Regions from separate parts of the Bacillus sp. TL12 genome, predicted to be linked through region 2. Evidence: riboswitches for the same ligand, from Rfam matches in the RefSeq annotation. Region 2 holds a riboswitch; each other region holds the start of a gene.
What was found. Region 2 has a riboswitch for S-adenosylmethionine ahead of LOK41_RS21510 (sugar ABC transporter substrate-binding protein). Riboswitches for the same ligand answer to the same signal wherever they lie in the genome.
Positions count from the first base shown of each region.

Region 1 (5,145 bases), on a different contig from region 2:
ACATGTTTTATAATTTTTCTCGTGCCCAACCTACAATTCTTTTTATATCTTCAGGTTTCGTCCTGCAACATCCACCAATTAATTGCGCTCCACATTCATACCAAATTTGAGCACTAGTCCCATAGTCCTCTTGAACTGGTGCTCCATGCCAGGTCTTAGTTTTCGGATCATACTCTTCACCTAAATTGGGATACACAACAATTGGTTTGTTAGTTTGGTGACGTATTTCTTTTATAAGAGAAGGAATATATCGAGGTTGTGTGCAGTTTATTCCCACTGCTGCTACTTGTTCACTCTTATCCAACCATTTTGCACAATCTGTAATTAATTCTCCACTACAAATATGCAGTTCATCCTTTGCACTGAAACTAATCCACGCATAAGTTCCCGAAAACCCTTCTAATAATCTAGCAATTGCCTTAGCTTCTATTAAACACGGTATCGTTTCACAAGCAAGGACATCTGCCCCGGCATGAATAAGGATTTCCATACGCTCTCTATGAAAATCCATTAATTCATCTTCCGTTACATTATAATCCCCTCGATACTCCGAGCCGTCAGCTAGAAAGGCACCATATGGCCCAATTGATGCTGCAACCAAAGGTTTTGGGCGGTTAAAATGATTGCTACTGTCTGACCAAAATTCATCTCTAGCTTCTGTAGCTATCTGAACAGATTTTTTGATAAGCTGGAATGCTTCTGCCTCACTCAATCCCCTTTTGATAAAACCCTCGGCAGTCGTTTGATAACTGGCAGTAATCGCACAATCCGCACCTGCTCTAAAGTAATCCATATGTATTTGTTTTATACTCTCTGGATTTTCTATAAGAACTTTCGCGGACCAAAGATTATCATTCAAATCATAGCCATGACGCTCAAGCTCCGTAGCCATTGCACCATCTAGTATCATCAATGGAAATTCTCTTAAAATATTTTCTATCGGATTTACGTTACGATAATTATTCATAGGAATCACACGCCTTTTCATAATGATTTTAAAATCCAAAGAGCTTTAACCAAAAAGAGTCCATTATCTTGCATCATTCAATTTTTTTATTGCCCGCGGGCGATTTCTATTACTTTTTAAGTAATATGTAAAATAACATAAAGCTAAAAATAGAATACCACAATAAAGAGCTATCCTTTGATTAGGATCAAAAGCTATACCAATGCAAGATGCAAAACATAATAGAAAAGCCGCAATAGGAACGATTGGATAAAGAGGGGTTCTATATTTCAAATCCTCTACATAATTACCTTGTTCTAAGAAACGTCTCCGAAACATAAACTGTGAAGCTGCAATTCCCATCCAAACAACGACCACCGCAAAACCCGAAATAGATACAAGAACGATATACACAGTATCAGGTGCAACTATACTAGAAAGAAGAGATAAACATCCACCGATCATGCTAAAAATTAAAGCATGAAGAGGAATTCCTTTTGATGTTAATTTTGCAAAAGAAGGATTGATCATCTTCTCTTTTGAAAGGGACCATAGCATACGAGATGAGGCATACAACCCTGAGTTCGCAGCTGAAAGTAATGCCGTCAAAATAACAAAATTCATAATATCTGCGGCATACGGTACACCAATCCTATCAAAGACTACAACGAACGGACTTTCAATTACTCCAGCTTCTCTCCAAGGAATTAACCCTGAAAGAACAAAGATTGTACCAATAAAAAAGATAAAGAGTCTCCAAACAGTATTTTTGATTGCCCGCGGTACATTTTTCTCTGGGTCTATACTCTCTCCAGCCGCAATACCAATCAATTCTGTTCCTGAAAAAGTAAAACTTACTGAAAGCATAGTCATGAAAATTGGAAAAAAACCATTTGGAAAAGGCCCATCTTCCCCAATAAAGTTTGATAGCATAGGTGCTGAAGATACATCTTTCATAGAAAGAATACCAAACATAGCTCCCACACCTAAAATAATAAATAATAATATGGTGGCTACTTTAATACTGGAAAACCAAAACTCTGATTCTGCAAAGAATTTTGCTGAAAAAGCATTGGAAAGGAAAATGGTCGCAGCAAATATTGCACTCCACATCCAAACCGAAGTATCGGGAAACCACCTTTGCATAAGTAGACCTGAAGCCGTAAATTCCGAACCTAATGCAACAGTCCAAGTAAGCCAATACATCCAAGCAATCGTAAAGCCAGTCCCAGGTCCTATATATTTCGTTGCGTATGTATGAAAAGCTCCAGTAACTGGCATTGAAACCGCTAACTCTCCAAGGCATAACATCACCAAATACATAATCAAACCACCAATTAAATATGCAATCATTGTTCCGATTGGACCTGCTTGATTAATCGTGTATCCCGAACTTAGAAAGAGCCCTGTCCCAACTACTCCCCCTAATGAAAGCATAAATAAATGTCTACTCTTCATCGTTCTTTGCAGCTTTGTTTGACTATCTTCATTTGTATATTCCATAATAATCCAACCTCTTCTAATTATTTTTCCGTGCAATATAGCATTAAAAATGCTTGGAAACAGTTATATCCATTCAAAAAACTATTAAATTTTATACTCCCCCTCCTTTACAACATAAAAAAGCCTCTTTCATCTGAAAGAGGCTTCGTCCATAAAAATTATATGATGGCTTATCTCTCAGAATGAATCCATTCTGCAGGAAGTGGCACCGTTCCGAATTTCGGAGGTTGCCGGACGTCATAGGGCCTGTCCCTCAGTCTCTCTTGATAAGTGAATTTATTTATTGAATTTTTAAATTAATAAAAATTATATTCCTGAATGATTTTTATGTCAACATGCAAGTTCTAAATCTATCACATCATATATCCACTAAAGTGAAATAAACTCTATAAAAGAACAATAGAAAAGAGCATTTTTTTAAAATAGAGAAAATATCATGGGATTAAAATGATTAAAGGAGGCTCGCTATGAAAGCAATTGTATGCACAAAATACGGACCACCTGATGTTCTTCAACTCAAAGAGGTCGAAAAACCTATTCCCAAAGATAATGAAGTCCTAGTAAAAATTCACGCGACAACAGTAACATCTGGAGACTGTAGAATTCGAGGTTTCAATAGTCCTATTTTGTACTGGATTCCTATGCGAATCATCCTAGGTCTTAGAAAGCCGAGAAAACCTATATTGGGGGTAGAATTGGCAGGAGAAATTGAAACGATAGGTGAAAATGTAACACAATTCAAGAAAGGTGATCAAATTTTTGCATTAACGGGAATGAGTGTTGGGGCTTACGCTGAGTACACATGTATACCTGAAGATGGATTGTTAGCAATGAAACCGGAAAACATGAATTATGAGGAAGCCGCTGCTGTTCTTTTTGGTGGAACTTCAGCATTACATTTTCTTAGAAAAGCAACTATCCAAAGTGGGCAAAAAGTTCTTATCTATGGAGCTTCTGGAGCCGTAGGAACTTCCGCGGTACAGCTTGCCAAATACTTTGGGGCAGAAGTTACCGGGGTCTGTAGTACTACAAATTTAGAGTTAGTAAAATCTTTAGGGGCTGATAACGTAATTGATTACACGAAAGAAGATTTTACAGAAAGAGAAGAACGCTATGAGATTATCTTTGATGCAGTCGGGAAAAACACCAAATCTAATTGCAAGAAAGCACTCACTTCGAACGGGACATACGTGTCAGTCGAAGGAATGATAGCAAAAGTACGTACTGAAGATTTACTTTTCCTCAAAGAGCTTATCGAGGCAGAGAAAATAACATCCGTCATCGATAGACGTTATCCACTAGAACAACTTCCTGAAGCTCATAAATATGTAGAGAAAGGGCACAAAAAAGGAAATGTAGTAATAACTTTAGATAACCCTAACAAAACTTAAAAATGTTTCTGATTCTATGCACTTCATATACCAATAGCCTGTTCCTGTATCATAACCTCCTTTCATTCACCTTCAACTGTTTTTTCTTTTGAACATAACAAATCCTCCTTTAGATAATCATATCTAAAGGAGGACAACACCGTGACTTTATTTCAAAGCTACATTATTATGTAGGTTTCGAATAAAGTTTAATTATTTTTATTCAACTAAAGCTCCCCGATAGTTGATTTTTGAATATAGTTCACTATCTAAAGTGAAAATTGGAGGATTTAAAAGTATGTATTAAGTGGCATTGTATACTTCACCTGCTTACAACAACTTCTATTTTCCCTAGCCTTTAATGACTATAAGAGGAATGCAATTATATACTTAACATGCAATAGAGTCTCTTTAATAGGTTGTATGTATTTTCCCCTCACCTTCTATATGCTTCCGTAAATAATAATACCTATGAAGCTCCATAATGAAATGATACAAAATAAACGAAAGCATTGAGTATACACACATTAATACAATTGCTACCATCTGTTGTGTTGCAAAACCAAGACTGATATTAGCAATGAGTTGACCTAATCCTACAAAAGCCACTACCCTAAAACCGCTCTTTCCTTTCAGTGATTTTGATTCCTTTATTGGTGCCTGAAGTTTTTTAACATGACTTTTATAATAATGATACAAAGCAAAAATATACAAACCAACTGAAAAAATGAAATAGATTGGAGTTTGTAATTCTAACATTCCATATGCAAATTTTTGAGTTATCACCAATAATCCTACTGAAATACCAACCCCCGAATAGTGGACACTAAAAAAGTGGACCTATTCGGGGTTCAGTTCATCCTTAATAATCCGATTTTTTATTTCCACCAAAAAGTTGAACAGTCTGCCTTATCCAAAATATTAAACTCAATCATTTTCTCAAGTAATGAGAAATCAACCGGACTATCCCATTTGATACGTACCAACTGCTTGGTGTGATCATAGCCAGCCTGCACAATTTCATCAGAAAAATGATCAATCCCTACCTTTTCAGGTGCAACTGCCAAATGATGTTTGGCAATGCTAAAACCAATAATAAATGTGCCATGATCGGTAAACATAGGCTGATTCCACGCAATTTTTAGCATTAGATTTGGAAATTTCCATATCTGATCCACATTTTTATCCTATTGCAGCTTTTACACGAATCGTTTCCGTACACCTATAAAGGTAAAGGGAGCTTAATACCATAACGTTGCTATACAATTGTAAGTCAATGTAGTTGCTAGAGTATTATACAGTGGAAATTCACATGGAAATCATAGA
Region 1 covers NZ_JAJJBY010000017.1:71,116-76,260, forward strand. The annotation lists gene mmuM (homocysteine S-methyltransferase) at 8-967, opposite strand; gene LOK41_RS16710 (amino acid permease) at 1,031-2,449, opposite strand; SAM riboswitch class I at 2,617-2,722, opposite strand; gene LOK41_RS16715 (NAD(P)-dependent alcohol dehydrogenase) at 2,917-3,840, shown strand; partial or broken gene LOK41_RS16720 (hypothetical protein) at 4,231-4,632, opposite strand; partial or broken gene LOK41_RS16725 (iron chaperone) at 4,698-4,982, opposite strand.
Region 1: it holds a riboswitch for S-adenosylmethionine, as region 2 does, so the genes downstream of both, LOK41_RS16710 (amino acid permease) here and LOK41_RS21510 (sugar ABC transporter substrate-binding protein) in region 2, are expected to answer to the same signal.

Region 2 (5,145 bases):
TTGGTGTTGCGGTGGCAACGTTAAAAACTTTTTTTGTTCTGCCATGAATCTTTCAGCTCCTTCTCATTTCTCTTTCTTATGATGTACACAATTATGAAAAGTACTTATAAGAAGGGAAAAACCGAAACATAAGAGTATTTTCTTGATTAACATTCGAAATTAAGACATAAAATATGAATTGTTATAAACTTTTTATGCAAAACGCTTGCAAAACACTTAAAAAACGAATATTATATATAACTGTTGTGATTATCATTCGTAAACAGAAAGGATGTTTATATGTTTAACCTTTCAAAACATAAAACTTCTATAAAAACTGAAATTATGGCAGGTATAATTACCTTCTTAACAATGGCATATATTATTGTCGTAAACCCTATCATCCTTGGCGATGCAGGTGTTCCATTTGAACAAGCATTTACAGCGACAATTATTGCAGCTGTTGTCGGAACATTATTTATGGCAATCTTTACAAACTTACCAATTGCAATCGCACCAGGTATGGGACTTAACGCTTATTTCTCTTACTCTGTTGTAAAAGCACATGAAGGTATGACATTTACAATTGCATTCTCTGCTGTATTCGTAGCAGGCATGATTTTAATTTTGTTATCATTCACATCATTCCGTACAAAATTAATGGAAGCTATTCCTGAAAACTTAAAACATGCAATTACTGCTGGTATTGGCTTATTTATTGCTTTTATCGGTTTACGTATGACAGGAATTGTAGTGAAACATGACTCAAACTTAGTTGGACTTGGAGACCTTCATTCTGCTCCAGTACTACTAGCTTTAGCTGGCCTTGGGATCACACTTATTCTTATGTCTTTAAACATAAACGGCGCATTATTCTTCGGAATGTTATTAACAGGAATTATCGCTTATTTCACAGGACAGTTAACATTCTCAAACGGCATTACATCAATGCCTGGATTACCAGAAGGAATCATTGTTTCTAACCCAATTACAGCAGTTTCTGATGTCATTAATTACGGGTTATACGGCGTTGTATTCTCTTTCTTCCTTGTTACGCTATTTGATACAACAGGTACACTACTTGGTGTTGCGCAGCAAGGTGGATTTATGAAAGATGGCAAACTTCCGAAATCAGGACGAGCTCTTCTATCTGATTCTTTCTCAGCAACAATTGGATCTATGTTCGGAACAACACCATCAACAGCTTATATTGAATCATCTGCTGGTGTTGCAGCTGGTGGCCGTACTGGTTTAACAACAATAACAGTTGCTGCACTATTTGCAGTTGCTGCATTCTTCGGTCCTCTAGTAGGTGCTGTTTCTGGCGTATCAGCAATTACATCTCCATCATTAATTATTGTTGGTAGCTTAATGATGGGATCTGTACGTCACATTGATTGGGATACATTTGACGAAGCATTCCCTGCATTCTTAGTAATCTTAAGCATGCCACTTACATCAAGTATCGCAACAGGTATTGCACTTGGATTCATTTCATATCCACTTATGAAAATGGCAAAAGGACAATTCCGTGCTGTTCATCCTCTTGTATACGTATTTGGGATTTTGTTCGCTTATCAGTTGATTTTCTTACCGCATTAAAGTTCCTCGTAATGAGGAACTTTTTTTTATAAAAAGTGTTTGACAACATTATATAAATGTGGAATAATTCGAACTAGTTAAATATTTGATATCTTATCAAGAGCAGGTGGAGGGATGAGCCCTACGAAGCCCGGCAACCGACCCATAATGGGCACGGTGCTAATTCTTACAACACATTGTGTTGAAAGATAAGAGTAACGTGATAAGACGTCTTTTCTCTGTGAAAAGACGTTTTTTATTTCCTCTTCTCCCCTCTCTTCTTACATTTAGGAGGGATTTTTTTATGAAAAAATTGTGTTCCATATTATTAATCATTCTCTTGTTCGCATTAACAGCCTGTACAAATGAGCAAGATGCTGTTTCTTCACAGAAACAACAAACCATCAAAAAAGAAACGACCTCAACGCAAAGTAGTTCGAATACAGAAATTCCAAAACAAGTGCAAAAACCGTTAAAAGTTGCTTTAATTATGCAGATGTCTATCGGGACATTCTCCTCCCAATATATTGAAGGTGTAAAAAAGCAGATTGAACAATTTGGTGGTAGCGTACAAGTGTACAATTCCGATAATGACCTGGCAAAAATGGCAGCGAATCTAGATACCGCGATTAATTCGAAAGTTGATGGAATCTTAATTGACCACGGTCGCTCTGAGGCGTTAAAGCCAGGTGTAGAAAAAGCATTACAAGCAAATATTCCAGTCGTCGCATTTGATAATGATTTACGTTTACCTGGTGTAACTGTTATTGATCAAGACGACTATAGTCTCGCATGGAAGTCGTTAAAAACATTAGCTGAAGATTTAAATGGCAAAGGAAATATAGCTGTAGTATGGGTTGGCGGCTTTGCTCCAATGGAACGTCGTAGTGTTATTATTGATGCATTTTATAAACGTTATCCAAATATAAAAGAAGTGGCTCGATTCGGTACTGCTAGTAATAACACGCCACTAGATACACAAACACAAGTAGAAGCATTATTAAAGAAATATCCTAACAAAGGCGATTTACATGCTATTTTTGCTTCTTGGGATGAATTTGCCAAAGGGGCTGTAAAAGCACTTGAACAAGCTGGTCGCACTGATATAAAAGTATACGGCATTGATTTAAGCAACGAAGATTTACAATTAATGCAAAAAGAAAACTCACCTTGGGCTGCAACAACTGCAACTGATCCAGCTGAAGTAGGTAAAGTACAAGTGCGCTTCCTGTATAAAAAAATTGCCGGCGAACATACGCCAGATATTTACTCGTTAGACCCATACCTTGTAAAGAAAAATAGTTTACCTACAGAAAGTATCACTATGGAACACTTATCTAGATACATAAGCGGCTGGGGAAATTCAAAAGATGCGTACTCACCTTGGATGAACAAATTAGAGAAGGAGAAAAAACGATGACATTCTCACTTCAAAACATTACACATTCTTATACAACTACCCCTGTGCTACAAGATGTTTCCATAGAGGTACAAAAAGGACAAATTCATGCGTTACTTGGAATGAATGGTGCAGGAAAAAGTACTTTATTAAAAATAGCAACTGGCGAAATCCGTCCAGTTGCCGGAAAGATAAAAATTAATGAACAAACCATTTCTTTCACTTCGCCAAAAGATGCAAAAAAACATGGTATTGCTTTCGTTACACAAGAAGTAGATCACGGACTTATTCCAAATTTGTCTGTATTAGAAAATCTACTAATCGATTACTTAGCACTAAATAGTAAAATTCTATTCTCAAAATCACAACTAACACAGCTTGCTAAAAAATATTTGCAAGCCGTGCACATCGATTTAAACCTTTGGGAAGATATTTCAAAGTGTTCTTTACATGAAAAACAATTACTTCTTATTGCAAGAGCATTATCAAATAACACAAGTTATCTCTTATTAGATGAACCAACGTCTTCACTTGGACCGAAAGAAGTCGAAAACTTTGGAGATCTATTGCAACAGTTAAAATCACAAGGAATCGGAGTCATATTAATTTCTCATCGTCTATCAGAAATCAGAAGATTTGCAGATGTTGTAACTGTATTACGAAATGGTACCATTTCATTATCAGAAACTATCACAAAGATTACTGACCAACAAATTGTTGAAGCTATGACAGGAAAAGAACTTACAATTCCAATCAATGCACAAATAAAGCAGCCTACAGAAGATCTATTTCAAGTTCAACATCTTCAGTTACACAAAAATCGTTCTCCTATTTCTCTTACTATTCGAAAAGGAGAAACAGTTGTTATATATGGATTAATCGGAAGCGGAAAAACAACACTTGCAGAAACATTATTTGGGGCTCGTCATGCTTATCAAGCAACGATAAACGACCAGAATATAACCATTAAGACACCAAGCGATGCCATTCAAGCGAAGATTGCACTTGTACCTGAAGAAAGGCGAAAACAAGGATTATTTTTATCTGAAAACATTATAGAACATGTGAATTTACATCAATTAGGTCGGAAACAAAAAAAGGTAGAAATCCAATGTGCTGAAGCAGCTATTGATTCATTCAGCATTTCACCAAGTAACTCAAAAGCTTCCGTCCATTCACTTAGCGGCGGTAATCAGCAAAAAGTTTCTATTGCGAAATGGACGGGCTTTAAGCCCAATCTCTTTCTTTTAGATGAACCAACAAAAGGTGTCGACGTAGCTGCAAAACAAGACATTTTCCAATTTATTCGGCACATTACAGAGAATGGCAGCTCCGTTCTCTACTTTACAGGCGAACAGGATGAAGCATTACACATTGCTGATCGTATTTTAATACTAGTGAATGGAGCATTTGTAGGTGAATACCTTCCTCATGAACTTTCACCTGAACAACTTTTACATTTATCTGAAGGGAGCTATTCCGTTGAATCTAGTTCACGAAACTAAAACGAAAAAAACATTCCTATCTACTAATCTTTTTTATCAATTTAGTACAATTGCTATTATTATAGGGGTGACAATTTTCTTCTCAATTGTAAACGATTCTTTTTTAACTTATAACAATATTAGCGACATTTTACGTTCCGTTTCTATTGTTACATTACTTGCAATTGGGGTCACCTTCACATTAATTGTTGATGGATTTGATTTGTCAGTTGGCTCTACAGCTAGCCTAGCAACAATCGCCTCTGCTGCATGTCTCGTTTTATATCGCCAAGAATTATGGATGACACTCCTTATCCCTATACTTTGTGGCCTATTAGTTGGGTTGTTAAATGCACTACTTATTATTCGTATTAAATTACCTGACTTACTAGCTACACTAAGTGTCATGTATATTGTTAATGGCGTACACTTAACATTTTCAAAAGGATCTTCTATTTACGAAGGAATGTCTGGAGCAAACGGAACTGCTTCAGGACATTTTATTCCATCCTTTCTATTTATCGGTCAAGGGGCTCTTGCTAACATCCCAGTTCCTGTTATTATCATGCTTATAGCAGTTCTCATTTCCTATCTATTTCTAGAAAAAACAACGTATGGTCGTTTCTTTTATATGACAGGTGGAAATCGTGAAGCTGCTAGATTAGCTGGAATTCCTACAGATCGTTACCGTTTATATGCTTA
Region 2 covers NZ_JAJJBY010000030.1:26,794-31,938, forward strand. The annotation lists gene LOK41_RS21500 (SDR family oxidoreductase) at 1-45, opposite strand, end outside; gene LOK41_RS21505 (NCS2 family permease) at 280-1,581, shown strand; SAM riboswitch class I at 1,672-1,776, shown strand; gene LOK41_RS21510 (sugar ABC transporter substrate-binding protein) at 1,865-2,980, shown strand; gene LOK41_RS21515 (sugar ABC transporter ATP-binding protein) at 2,977-4,464, shown strand; gene LOK41_RS21520 (ABC transporter permease) at 4,442-5,145, shown strand, end outside.

Region 3 (5,145 bases), on a different contig from region 2:
TGTCCTTTGCTAGTAAAATATAAAATTACCCCTAAAGGAATACCTAAAATAATTGCTGCTCCAACTGACAGTCCAACCATTAATAATGTTTGTAAAAGTGATGTCCAAATCTCTGGAAGGAGCGGGATAACATTATTGAACATGTGCAATGCCCCTCTCTTGCTCTACTCCTAATAAGAGTTTCGCAATTTCTGTTGTTGGTTTTAAATGTTGGTCGCGTAAGTGGAATGATTCAACAACTTCTCCTTCTTCCATTACCGCGACTTTATTACAAATTTGTTTAATGACATTCATTTCATGCGTTACAATTACGATTGTAACTCCTAACTCTTTATTTATCTTTTGTAAAAATTGCAAAATAGATCGTGTCGTTTTCGGGTCGAGTGCCGATGTCGGTTCATCACAAAGTAATACCTTAGGATCATTTGCTAATGCACGAGCAATCGCAACACGCTGTTTTTGTCCACCGCTTAGTTGTGAAGGAAAATGATGTGCTTTATCACTTAAACCAACGATCTCCAAGCATTCACTTACACGTTTTTCTTTCTCTTCTTTTGAAACGGATTTTAATTCTAATGGCAAAGCAATATTATCCGATACACTTTTATTATGAAGAAGATGAAAGTGTTGAAAAATCATCCCGATTGACTGTCTGGCTGCTCGTAATTCTTTCTTTGATAGCTTTGTTAAGTCTTCACCATTTACAATCACCGAACCAGAATCCGGCTTTTCCAGTAAATTCATTGTACGTAATAACGTAGACTTTCCCGCTCCACTTAAGCCAGCAATTCCATATATATCATGTTCTTCAATTTGCAAAGATACTGATTTTACACCGTGAAATAAACCTTCTTTCGTCTGAAACGTTTTATTGATATCACGAAGCGTTATCATGTTCACTCACTCCTTTTCAATTGATTTATAAGCATCGTCTGCTAGTAATGAGAGTGTTACATCATCCATTGGTGGATTGTGCAAACCAGCGCGAACATTTAAATAATACCGGTGCAGTGGATTCTTTTCAGATAAACTTTTTGCTCCCACAATTCTCATTGCCTTATCAACAATTGATATCGCCGCATTCGTCGCAATATATTTCGCTGCTGCTAATTCTGCTTGCAGGGATTGTTTATCTTCCGCCTCACCATATTTTTTCGCAACTTGGTATAAAAAAGTACGAGCTTGCAAGAGTTCGAGTTCTAATTCGCCTACTAATCTTCTAACGTTTGGAAGCAAACTGATTGGATGGTTTAAACTATTCGGTTGATATGATTTTGCAAAATCAACCGCATAATTTCTTGCGGCCTGTGCAATTCCTAAATAGCATGCTGGTATATGAAGTAACCATCCAATTCCTTTTGGTTTCGCCTTCGAACCTTTTATATCTGTAAAAAATTTATCTGGGATTTCAACATTCTGCAGTACAAGATCATGGCTAGCGGTTCCACGCATCGCAACACTATCCCAAGTCTCTTCAATTAACACACCCTTTTCATGTCTTGGGATTACAAATTCTCCGATCTCATCTCGCCCTTCAATACTCGCTGAGATGATGAAATAATCAAGTACAGGTGCCATCGTTGTAAAAGTCTTTCTTCCGTTTATAATCCACTTATCGCCTTTTTGGACAGCGAGCGTTTCTGGCTTTCCTCCCCGCGTTGGGCTCCCTGTCTTTGGTTCAGTTGCTGCCCGGTTAAAAAGAGCGCCTTTTTTTACTTCTTCACAAAACCACGTAAACATCTCAGGTTTCCATGAGCGATTTTCCGCAAGTTCTTTCACTATTCCAAGATGCCAACCGATTGATAAAGCTGTTGCCCCGTCTCCCTCTGCAATCTTTTCTTGAAATAAAACAAAATCATACAATGAAATGGCCTTTCCTCCGACATCTTTTGGTAATGTTAACTTCGTATAACCGATATTCTGCAACTCTTTAATATTTTCAAAAGGAAAAGATCCGAGTTCACTCAGTTGATGTTCCCTTCCTGCAAATTGCGGAATTAATGCCTTTATCTTCTCCAATACGAGAACTTGTTCTTCTGTTTCTATAAATGATAATGTCATATCAAGATCTCCTTTACTTTAAGTAATCAGGAAGCACAAATCCTTCAAATTGTTCTTCAGATTGAATCATCTTTTTAAATTCTGGTGAATGGTACGCTTCCATTAAGTCTTTCGCAAATTGTTTTTCTTTATCTTCATCACGAACCGTAACAATAATTCTATGTTGCGGAGGTGTTTTTTCTAATTCCAATGCTTCTTTTAACTTATGTCCAGATGAAATGACAAGGTTTCCGTTAATAATGCCGTAATCTAAATCTTTCATAGCTCTTGGTATTTGTGGTGATTCAAGTGGCACTAATTTGAAATCTTTCTTTTTAAACGTTATGTCTTTTTCAGAGATTGTTAAAATATTTACATTTTCTTTTAATTTCACCCAGCCAATCCCTTCTAAAATACGTAATGCTCGTTCTAGATTAACTGGATCATTTGGTACCCCAATCTTCATTCCATCTTTCAAATCATCTAATGATTTATGTTTTTCAGAGTATACACCTTGAGGTGCTGATGGAACTTGAATAATACTTGAAATTTTCGCATTATTTTCTTTTGCGTAAGACTTCATAAAAGCAGTACTTTGAAATATATTTGCATCAATATCCTTATTCGTTAACGCTGGATTTGTTTCGTTTGGTGAATTAAACTCAACAATTTTAATTTTATATCCCTTTTTTTCTAAATACGGTTGTACTGCTTTTTTCACTTGATCGCTATATGGACCAGGTGTAAACCCTAAACGAATCTCTTTTTGATCGCCCCCTGATGTCTGCGTACAACCAGTAATGATAAATAAACTACATACAATACTTACAAGTGCAAAAAATAATCGCTTCATCCTTTCTCCTCCTATTAAAAAACAACCTTACATATAAAAGAAGGTTGTCATTTCTTTTCCTTCTTATCTACTCGGAATTAGCACCTTTTTATTACAAATAGGTTGCTGAAGTTTCATCGGGCCGTTCCCTCCACTTCTCTCGATAAGATTATATTTGATTATGCTCTCTATTGTGTCACTATTCCGATGAAAATACAAGGTTTTTATTTTAAAATTTTTCAATAATTTGTAAATATATAGAAACCCTAACCCATCTTTATATAAAAAAGGATAGACTCCGTAGAACCACTCTACCTTTGTCTATCCTTTTCTTTATTTTTTAATCACCTTTCAAAATACGTAAAGGTAACGATGCGACATACCCAATATAAGAACATAATTCTTTAAAGAAAAATGGAATTTCTGTATCTAATGTTTTATATGCTGACGTTGGCGTTGGTGATGCATATGCATCCATCCCAATATGCTTCGCTATTTTCATCGCTCGCTTCATATGAAGAGGATCACTTACAATCGTGTATGTATGTAAGCCATTATCAATTCCAACCTGTTTCGCATTCTTTAAATTATCTTCTGTAAAACGCGACTGTGTTTCAATTAATATATCTTCATCCTTTACATTATGCTTTAATGCATACGCTTTCGCAGTACGTGCTTCTTCCTGCTCTGCTTCAAATTTCGTACCACCTGTAAAAATAATTTTTTTAATACTTCCATTCTTATACAAAGAAATCGCATGATTGATTCTTTCACGAAATACAGGAGATGGTTTTCCGTTCCAAGAAGCCGCCCCTAGTACAACAGCAGCATCTGTATCTACCTCGTCCGTTTTAAAGCGATAATTCCAAATATCGTAAGCTGCATAACTTACAAATAGAATGATAGAACTAACCATGAGCAAGAACACCTGCAAGACTCTTCTTTTTTTACTTTTCTTATTTTGTTTCATTTGTACTGGCCCCCGTGCATTATCCATACTTCTAAAAAATAATCTATTTTAAATCATTATATTTGAGTTCATTTGAAAGAAGGCACTTTTCTCAACAATTGATTGGTGCTATAAAGGGTTTTCATTCAAATAGAGGATTTTTAATTTACTATTTTTTGTGGTTCATATTTTATGAATTTGATTTATGTACAAAATTTCTTATGCAACTCTATTGTAACGAATTTCTTCACAGAAGGGAATGATGAAACAAAAGTATATAAAAGAAGTAATCATTTTGTAAGAAAAAAAGAAGGGATTTTTCTATTTTCATAGAAATGCACCTCTTTTTTCTATCTATTTTATAATCCAATATTTCATATGCTGTTCTTCCAGTACACATTTGAATCCTGTTTTTTCTAAAACCTTACTTGAGGCAATATTACTCTTGAAACAATCTGCTTTAATGATTTGCACCTCATTAGTCTGCTGTAGCCATTCAACGAAAGCTTTTGCCATTTCAGTTGCATAGCCATTCCCTTGATATTCTGGCACAATACTATATCCAATCTCTACTGTACCCATTGAATCAGGTGCACCTTTACAACCCATATCACCAATAATCACATTATCTTCCTTATGAATAATGAGGCCACTCCACTTACTTTGCTCCGGATTTTTTCGTAAACCTTCCGCAATCCACGATAAAATATCTTTATAATCAGGCATGGGCCATTCTAAAGATATTTTATATGGTATGATTTCTTGCAGCTCTCCTCTTCCTTTTATCGTTGCCTCAACAAACTCTAATGTAAAGGGAATCATCTTCAGTCTCTTTGTTTCAATATTTACCATGTATACCTCCTATTTATACAAATCCATTTTTTTCAGTAGTTGTTCTTTCACAACTGGCCACTCACTCGAAATGATGCTATATACAACCGCATCCCTGACATAGCCACTCGGCAACTTTCTTTCATTTCTTAGTACACCTTCTTTTACCGCACCAAGCCTTTCAATTGCGCGCTGTGCTTTTTCATTGCGCAAATCTGTCTTTATTTGCACACGCAGCATTTGCAATTCTTCAAACGCATATTGTAATAATATGTACTTACATTCGGTATTGATACTTGTTCGTTGTACACTCGGATGATACCAAGTTTGGCCAAGTTCAACCGTTTTGTTATCATTGGAAATACTATACAAACGTGTACTCCCTACAACTTCATTCGTTTTTTGATCTATCACAACAAATGGTAAATCCGTTCCCCTTATATAACGTTTTACTGCCGTTTCAACATATCGCTCCATATCTTGATAGCTTTCC
Region 3 covers NZ_JAJJBY010000010.1:132,125-137,269, reverse strand. The annotation lists gene LOK41_RS12195 (methionine ABC transporter permease) at 1-143, opposite strand, end outside; gene LOK41_RS12190 (methionine ABC transporter ATP-binding protein) at 133-894, opposite strand; gene LOK41_RS12185 (acyl-CoA dehydrogenase family protein) at 901-2,061, opposite strand; gene LOK41_RS12180 (MetQ/NlpA family ABC transporter substrate-binding protein) at 2,075-2,893, opposite strand; SAM riboswitch class I at 2,954-3,042, opposite strand; gene LOK41_RS12175 (YdcF family protein) at 3,213-3,842, opposite strand; gene LOK41_RS12170 (GNAT family N-acetyltransferase) at 4,176-4,673, opposite strand; gene LOK41_RS12165 (GNAT family N-acetyltransferase) at 4,683-5,145, opposite strand, start outside.
Region 3: it holds a riboswitch for S-adenosylmethionine, as region 2 does, so the genes downstream of both, LOK41_RS12180 (MetQ/NlpA family ABC transporter substrate-binding protein) here and LOK41_RS21510 (sugar ABC transporter substrate-binding protein) in region 2, are expected to answer to the same signal.